DNA from 3 places in the Kitasatospora sp. NPDC089797 genome. Region 1 is predicted to be linked to each of the others. Evidence: riboswitches for the same ligand, from Rfam matches in the RefSeq annotation. Region 1 holds a riboswitch; each other region holds the start of a gene.
The links. Region 1 has a riboswitch for thiamine pyrophosphate ahead of AB0O91_RS09300 (cytosine permease). Riboswitches for the same ligand answer to the same signal wherever they lie in the genome.
Positions count from the first base shown of each region.

Region 2: linked by a shared signal. The riboswitch ahead of thiO (glycine oxidase ThiO) and the one ahead of AB0O91_RS09300 (cytosine permease) in region 1 are both predicted to bind thiamine pyrophosphate.
Region 3: linked by a shared signal. The riboswitch ahead of thiC (phosphomethylpyrimidine synthase ThiC) and the one ahead of AB0O91_RS09300 (cytosine permease) in region 1 are both predicted to bind thiamine pyrophosphate.

Region 1 covers NZ_JBFBGS010000009.1:62,836-65,091, reverse strand. Annotated here, with positions in the region: gene AB0O91_RS09300 (cytosine permease) at 1-1,211, opposite strand, end outside; TPP riboswitch at 1,204-1,352, opposite strand; gene AB0O91_RS09295 (trypsin-like peptidase domain-containing protein) at 1,561-2,256, shown strand, end outside.
Region 2 covers NZ_JBFBGS010000028.1:9,745-12,000, reverse strand. Annotated here, with positions in the region: gene thiS (sulfur carrier protein ThiS) at 1-68, opposite strand, end outside; gene thiO (glycine oxidase ThiO) at 65-1,249, opposite strand; TPP riboswitch at 1,244-1,356, opposite strand; gene AB0O91_RS23000 (FAD-dependent oxidoreductase) at 1,454-2,256, shown strand, end outside.
Region 3 covers NZ_JBFBGS010000031.1:90,982-93,237, reverse strand. Annotated here, with positions in the region: gene tenA (thiaminase II) at 1-264, shown strand, start outside; gene AB0O91_RS25120 (DUF5326 family protein) at 537-737, shown strand; TPP riboswitch at 918-1,052, shown strand; gene thiC (phosphomethylpyrimidine synthase ThiC) at 1,047-2,256, shown strand, end outside.

The DNA.
Region 1 (2,256 bases):
GTCCAGCGGGACGGCGCCCGCTCGGAGAGGTTCCAGCCGTGCCGGCCGGCGCCGAAGAAGTAGTCCACCGCCAGCACCGCCAACAGCGGCACGAACACCGAGCCGATCAGCCCGAGGAAGTTGCTGTAGGTGTCGGTGAAGCGGTCGATCCGCAGCGCCAGCACGGTGGTCAGCACGCCGATCGCGCCGCTCAGCACCCGGCGGTCCACCCGCGGCAGCAGGTTCTGCAGCGACATCGCGGTCGAGTAGACGTTGGCGAAGGACTGGTCGGTCTCGCGCAGCACCAGCACCAGCAGGAACAGCCAGCCGGCCCAGACGCCGAGGAAGGAGTCGAAGATCCGGCTCGGGTCGCCGTCGGACTGCAGGAGCGCCATCAGGCCCAGCACGTAGCACCAGACCTGGGCGACGGTGTAGCCGGAGAAGCTGCCCCAGAACGCCGAGCGCGGGGTGCGCGAGTGCCGGGTGTAGTCGGCCGCCATCGGGACGAAGGAGATCGACACCGCGATCATCGCGTCGGTGGCGCCCAGGAAGCCGTGCCAGTTGCCCGCGCCCGGGTCCGGCACGCCCTGCCGGCCCAGCTGGACGGTGAAGTACACCATCGCGACCGCGACCGCACCGGCCACGAACCGGCGCAGCACCGCGATCGAGCCCAGCGGCCAGATCGTCAGCGCGGTGGTGAGCGCGCCCGCGAGCAGCACGAACAGCCAGCGGTACCCGGTGGTGTGGGCGACGGTCTGCGCGCCCGCCGCGATGGTCAGCAGTTCGAACACGCCCCAGCCGATGCACTGGACGATGTTCAGCACCGTCGGCAGGTAGGACAGCCGGGTGCCGAACAGGCCGCGCAGGTTGGCCATCGCCGGGGCGCCGGTCCGGGCGCCGATCAGCGCGGCCACGCCGAGCATCGCGGTGCCGACCGCCGTGCCGGTCACGATCGCGGTCACCGCGGCGGCCAGCGACAGCTCGCTGCCCTTCGCGCCGAGCACGGTGGCCGCGGTGGAGAAGCCGATCAGGCTGACGCCGAGGTTCATCCAGAGCGCGAAGTGGTCCCGGAAGCGCAGCGTGCGCGGCGGCTCGGTGTCCAGCACCAGGGGGGCCTCGACCCGCTGGTCGGACACCGCGGTGGCGGTGGGGGAGGCGGGGTCGGTGGGGTCGGTGGGGAAATCCTTGGACGCGGGCGCGTCGGAAGAAGAGGATGGCGAAGCAGGCGGCATGGCCGATACTCCCTACGCCGGCATTACCCGGACAGGTTCCGGCGGTCAGCGCCCCCTCGACGGTCCGCCGGCTGATCGCCTGGCGTACGGTCGACATGCGCACTCTCAGCCTGGTCGGTCCAAGCTCCCGCGTGTCAGTTTGGAGCGACAGGCTAACCGGCACGGGTACGAACGCCAAAGGCCACGGGGTGCGGGGTCCGCATCGCGGGACGCCGGGCGGGGGTGGGGAGCCCCGGCTGTCGGCGCGGGCTAAGGATTCTTATGAGTTCTTCAGAGGGGTCCTTACGGCAATCGAATCGTCGGTGCGAAAAACTATGGTCCTTGGTTCTGTCAGCTATGGAGGTCGTCCGTGAGCACCGAGCGCGAGGTTGGGCCCGCCGGGCCGCAGGGGGAGCAGCCCGCGGGGGCGCAGGAAGCGGCCGCTGCCGCGTCCGAGGGCACCGCCCAGGGCGGTCACACGCCGACCATGGCGTTCAGCCGGGTCCCGGAGCCGGCCGCCGAGCCGGTGGCCGAGTCGGTGCCCGGGCCGACCGCGGACGCGGCCGCCGCCGAGGGCAGCGCCCAGGGCGGTCACCAGCCCACCATGGCGTTCAGCCGGGTGCCCGGGCCCGCCGCGGCTCCGGCCGCACCGGAGGCCCCGGCCGCCGCGCCCGCCGGCGCTCCGGCCGAGGGCGGGCACCAGCCCACCGTCGCCTTCACCAAGGTCCCGCCGGCGGAGGCGCCCGCCGCGCCCGCCGTCGAGGAGCCGGCCGTCGACCCGGTCACCGGCTACATCGACGCCCCGCCGCCGGTCCTGCCGCCGGCGCCGCCCGTCGCCGCCCCGGTCGCCCAGGCCCCGGCCGCACCCGCGCTGCCGCCGGGCGTCCCCGGGACCAACCCGTACGCCACCCCGAGCCACGGCGTGCCCGCGGCCGGTGCCCAGGACGTCTACGGCACCCCGGCCGCCAACGCCCAGGAACCGTACGGCGCCCCGGGCGCGCCCGCCGCGCCTCCCCAGCACCCCTTCGGCGCCGGCCAGCCGCTCGGCGGCTGGGGCGGCCACGAC
Region 2 (2,256 bases), on a different contig from region 1:
GCCGCGAGGGTGGTGGCGGCGGGCACCCGGCGGGGTTCGCCGTTGACGGTCAGCTCGATCTCGGTCATGCGCAGGCCTTCGTCAGGGGGGATGCGGGGGAGAACCGGGTGGGCGTGAACGGCCTTGCCAGGTCCGGTACTTCACCGGTCGCCAGGTAGTCGGCGAGCAGGTCGGCGGTCACCGGGGTGAGTAGCACGCCGTTGCGGTAGTGGCCGGTGGCGGCGACCAGCCCGGGCAGTGCGGTCGGCCCCAGCAGCGGGGCGTTGTCCGGCGAGCCGGGGCGCAGCCCGGCCGCGGTCTCGCGCAGCGGGAGTTCGGTGATGCCCGGCACCAACTCGTGGGCGTCGCGCAGGAGTTCGTACACCCCGCCGGCCGTGACGGTGGTGTCGTAGCCCTGTTCCTCGGTGGTCGCGCCGATCACCAGCTCGCCGTTCTCGCGCGGCACCAGGTAGAGGTGCTGACCGCGCACCACGGCGCGGACGTTGCGGGAGAGGAACGGCCGGTAGACCTCGGGGACCTGGAGGCGCAGCACCTGCCCCTTCACCGGGCGCACCGCGGGCAGCACCCCCTCGGGCAGGCCGGGCAGCCGGTGGCTGTGCGGACCGGCGGCGAGCACCACCTGCTCGGCGGTCACCGTCTCCAGGGTGCTCAGCCGGGCTCCGGTCGCGCGGCCGTCCTCGACCAGCAGCTCGACGGCCTCGGCCCGGTGCAGCAGCACGCCGGCCCGTTCGCAGGCCGCGACCAGGGCGGTGAGCAGCCGGCGCGGGTCCACCTGGTGGTCGTCCGCGACGTGCAGGCCGCCGCGCACCCCCGGGGCGAGCATCGGCTCCAGCCGCCGGGCCTCCCGGCCGGTCAGCCAGGTCGAGTCCAGGCCCAGCCGTTGGTGGAAGGCGTGCAGTTCGCGCAGTTCCTCGCGGTCGTCGGAGTCCAGCGCGACGGCGATGGTGCCGCAGCGGCGGTAGCCGGTGTCCAGGCCGCCGCTCGCCTCGGTGAGCTCGGCGGCGAAGCCCTCGTAGCGCCGGTTGGAGGCCACCCCGAGGTGCAGCAGAGGCTCCTCGCCGTACTGCAGCTCGGTGACCGGGGCGAGCATCCCGGCGGCGACGCCGGCCGCGCCCCCGCCGTGCCGGGGGTCGACCACGATCACGTTCCGCAGCCCGCGCTGGGCGGCGCGCCAGGCCACGGCGAGGCCGATGACGCCCCCGCCGATCACCAGCACGTCCGCGTGGCTGCCTGCTGACAAGCGTGACAAAGCTGCTCTTCTCCCTTCGCCGGTATGACCCGGATCAGGTTCGGACGGTCGCGGGCCGTGCCAGCCCGCCTCTCAGCCCGGTACGCCGGGCTCCCGTGTGGTGCTCCCACCTTAACGCCGGGGGTGGGCCCGGCCGAAGGGCCGTACGAGGCGTGGGACGGGGCCGGGCGGCCGCCCCCGGGGCCCGCCGGGCCCGTGGGTACAGTGACGGGCGTGGCAGAGCTGAGCAGCGCAACGCAGCAGGTGGTCGTCGTCGGGGCCGGGCTGGCCGGGGCGCAGTGCGCCCTGAAGCTGCGGGAGGGCGGCTGGCCCGGGCGGATCCTGCTGGTCGGCGAGGAGGCGCACGCGCCGTACGACCGGCCGCCGCTCTCCAAGGACGTCCTGCTCGGCAAGGCCGACGCCACCACCCTGGACATCGACTACGACGGCCTCGGCGTCGAACTGCTCACCGGCCGCCGGGCCACCGGGCTCGCCCCGGGCGTGCTGCACACCGACGGCGGCGACCTGCGCTACGACGCGCTGGTGATCGCCACCGGCGCCACCCCGCGCGCCCTGCCCGGCGCCGAGCGGGCCCACCTGCTGCACACCCTGGACGACGCCCTGGCGCTGCGCGCCCTGCTGCGCCCCGGCCTGCGGCTGGTGCTGGTCGGCGCCGGCTGGATCGGGGCCGAGGTGTCCACCGCCGCGCGGCAGGCGGGCTGCGCGGTGACCGTGGTCGAGGCCGGTCCGGCACCGGTGCCCGGGGCGCTGCCGACCGAGGTCGGCGCGGCGATGGCTGCCTGGTACGCCGAGGCCGGGGTCGAACTGCGCTGCGGGGTCGGCGTGGCCGCCGTCGAGCCCGGGGCGGTGCTGCTGGCGGACGGTACCCGACTGCCGGCCGACGAGGTGGTGGTCGGCGTCGGTGCCCGGCCCGCGACCGGCTGGCTGGCCGGCTCGGGCGTCGAGCTGGACGCCGCCGGCGCGGTCGTGGTGGACGGCCGGCTGCGCACCGGCCTGCCCGGGGTGTT
Region 3 (2,256 bases), on a different contig from region 1:
CCCTGCTACTGGATCTACGCCCGGGTCGGGGAGGCGCTGCTCGCGCAGGGCTCTCCCGAACCGCTGTACGCCCGCTGGATCTCGACCTACGGCGACGAGGCCTTCCAGTCGGTGGTGCGCCGGGTGCTGGAGCTCACCGACCGGATCGGCGAGGAGCTGTCGGCGGCCGAACGGCGAAGGGTGGTCGAGCACTTCGGGACCACCTCGCGCTACGAGTGGATGTTCTGGGACGCCGCCTGGCGCGGCGAGCGCTGGCCGGTCTGACCCCGCTCTGGCCCTGCTCAGGCGCTGCTTCGGCGCTGCCCAGCTGCTCCCCCGGGGGCTCGCCGGGCGCCGTACGGAACCTGCTTCCCGACCCCCGTCCGGGGCCGTCCTCAGGGGACTCCCCGGGGTCGGGGGTCGGGGTGATCTAGGGGTTCTCTCCGGGCTGCGGACCCTCGTTCCGGCGTCCCCGCCCCCGTACGATCGAAGCATCGGAAGAAAGCGGGATGCGGCCACCGGACGGCAGCCGACCCGAGGGGAGAAGGAGAACCGACATGGCTGAGCTCTGGAAGTCGCTGCCCTCCTGGGTGCGCAACATCGTCATCCCGGTGCTGGTCCTGGTGCTGGCCTGGAACATCATCGCCTTCGTCTTCGGCGTCGTCGGCGCCCTGCTGAGCATCGTGATCAAGGCGCTGGTGGTCGTCGGCATCGCCGCCGCCGTGGTGATCCTGGTGAAGAAGGCCGCCAAGAGCTGACCCCGCTCCGCGCGCCGCGCGGAGCACCTCCGGAGGCCCGGTACCCCGTCCGCGGGGGCCGGGCCTCGGCGTTTCGCCGGCCTCTCCCCCGCCCCTCCTCCGGCGGGTCCGTTTCGGACACCGTCTGGACCTGCGGCGATCGGCTCGCTACGGTGTTGGGCGTCATGTGCAGGCAACACCGCCTGTGGACGCGGGAGCTCGGAGCACCGGGCTGAGAGGACGCTGACCGGACCGTCGACGGACGGACCGACGGCTGCGTCGACCGCAGGAACCTGACCGGGTAATGCCGGCGTAGGGAGTAGAGGTCAGATGACCACGTTCGACGCACAGCCGCAGTCTGCCCAGGGCGCCCCCAGCAGCGAGCGCACCGGCTACCCCACCCCGGCCTGGCGCAAGGCCCACCGCGACGGATCCCGCCCCGACCTGCGGGTCCCGTACCGCGAGGTGCAGCTCACCAACGGCCGGACCGTCCCGCTGTACGACACCTCCGGCCCGTACACCGACCCGGCGTACGAGCCCGACGTGCGGCGCGGCCTGCCCGCCCTGCGGGACGCCTGGATCCGCCAGCGCGGCGACGTCGAGGAGTACGACGGCCGCGAGGCGCGCCCCGAGGACGACGGGATCAAGCACACCTCCCCGCGCGGCGGCAACCTGCGCAACCTGGACGCCGTCTTCCCCGGCCGTCCGCGCCGCCCGCTGCGCGGCCGCGGCGGTGTCGCGGTCACCCAACTCGCTTACGCCAAGCGGGGCGTGGTGACGCCGGAGATGGAGTTCGTGGCCCTCCGGGAGGGCCTGGAGCCGGAGTTCGTGCGGGACGAGGTGGCCCGCGGCCGGGCCGTCATCCCGGTGAACGTGAACCACCCCGAGGTGGAGCCGGCCGTCATCGGCACCAACTTCCTGGTGAAGATCAACGCCAACATCGGCAACTCCGCCGTCACCTCCTCGATCGAGGAGGAGGTGGAGAAGATGACCTGGGCGACCCGCTGGGGCGCCGACACCGTCATGGACCTCTCCACCGGGCGCAACATCCACACCACCCGCGAGTGGATCCTGCGCAACTCCCCGGTGCCGATCGGCACCGTGCCGCTCTACCAGGCCCTGGAGAAGGTCGACGGCCGGGCCGAGGAGCTGAGCTGGGAGGTCTACCGGGACACCATCATCGAGCAGTGCGAGCAGGGCGTCGACTACATGACCGTCCACGCCGGCGTGCTGCTGCGGTACGTCCCGCTCACCGCGCGCCGCAAGACCGGCATCGTCTCGCGCGGCGGCTCGATCATGGCCGCCTGGTGCCTGGCGCACCACCAGGAGAACTTCCTCTACACCAACTTCGAGGAACTCTGCGACATCCTCGCCACCTACGACGTCACCTTCTCGCTCGGTGACGGCCTGCGTCCCGGCTCCATCGCCGACGCCAACGACGAGGCCCAGTTCGCCGAGCTCCAGACCCTCGGCGAGCTCGGCCGGATCGCCCGCGAGCGGGACGTCCAGGTGATGATCGAGGGCCCGGGCCACGTCCCGA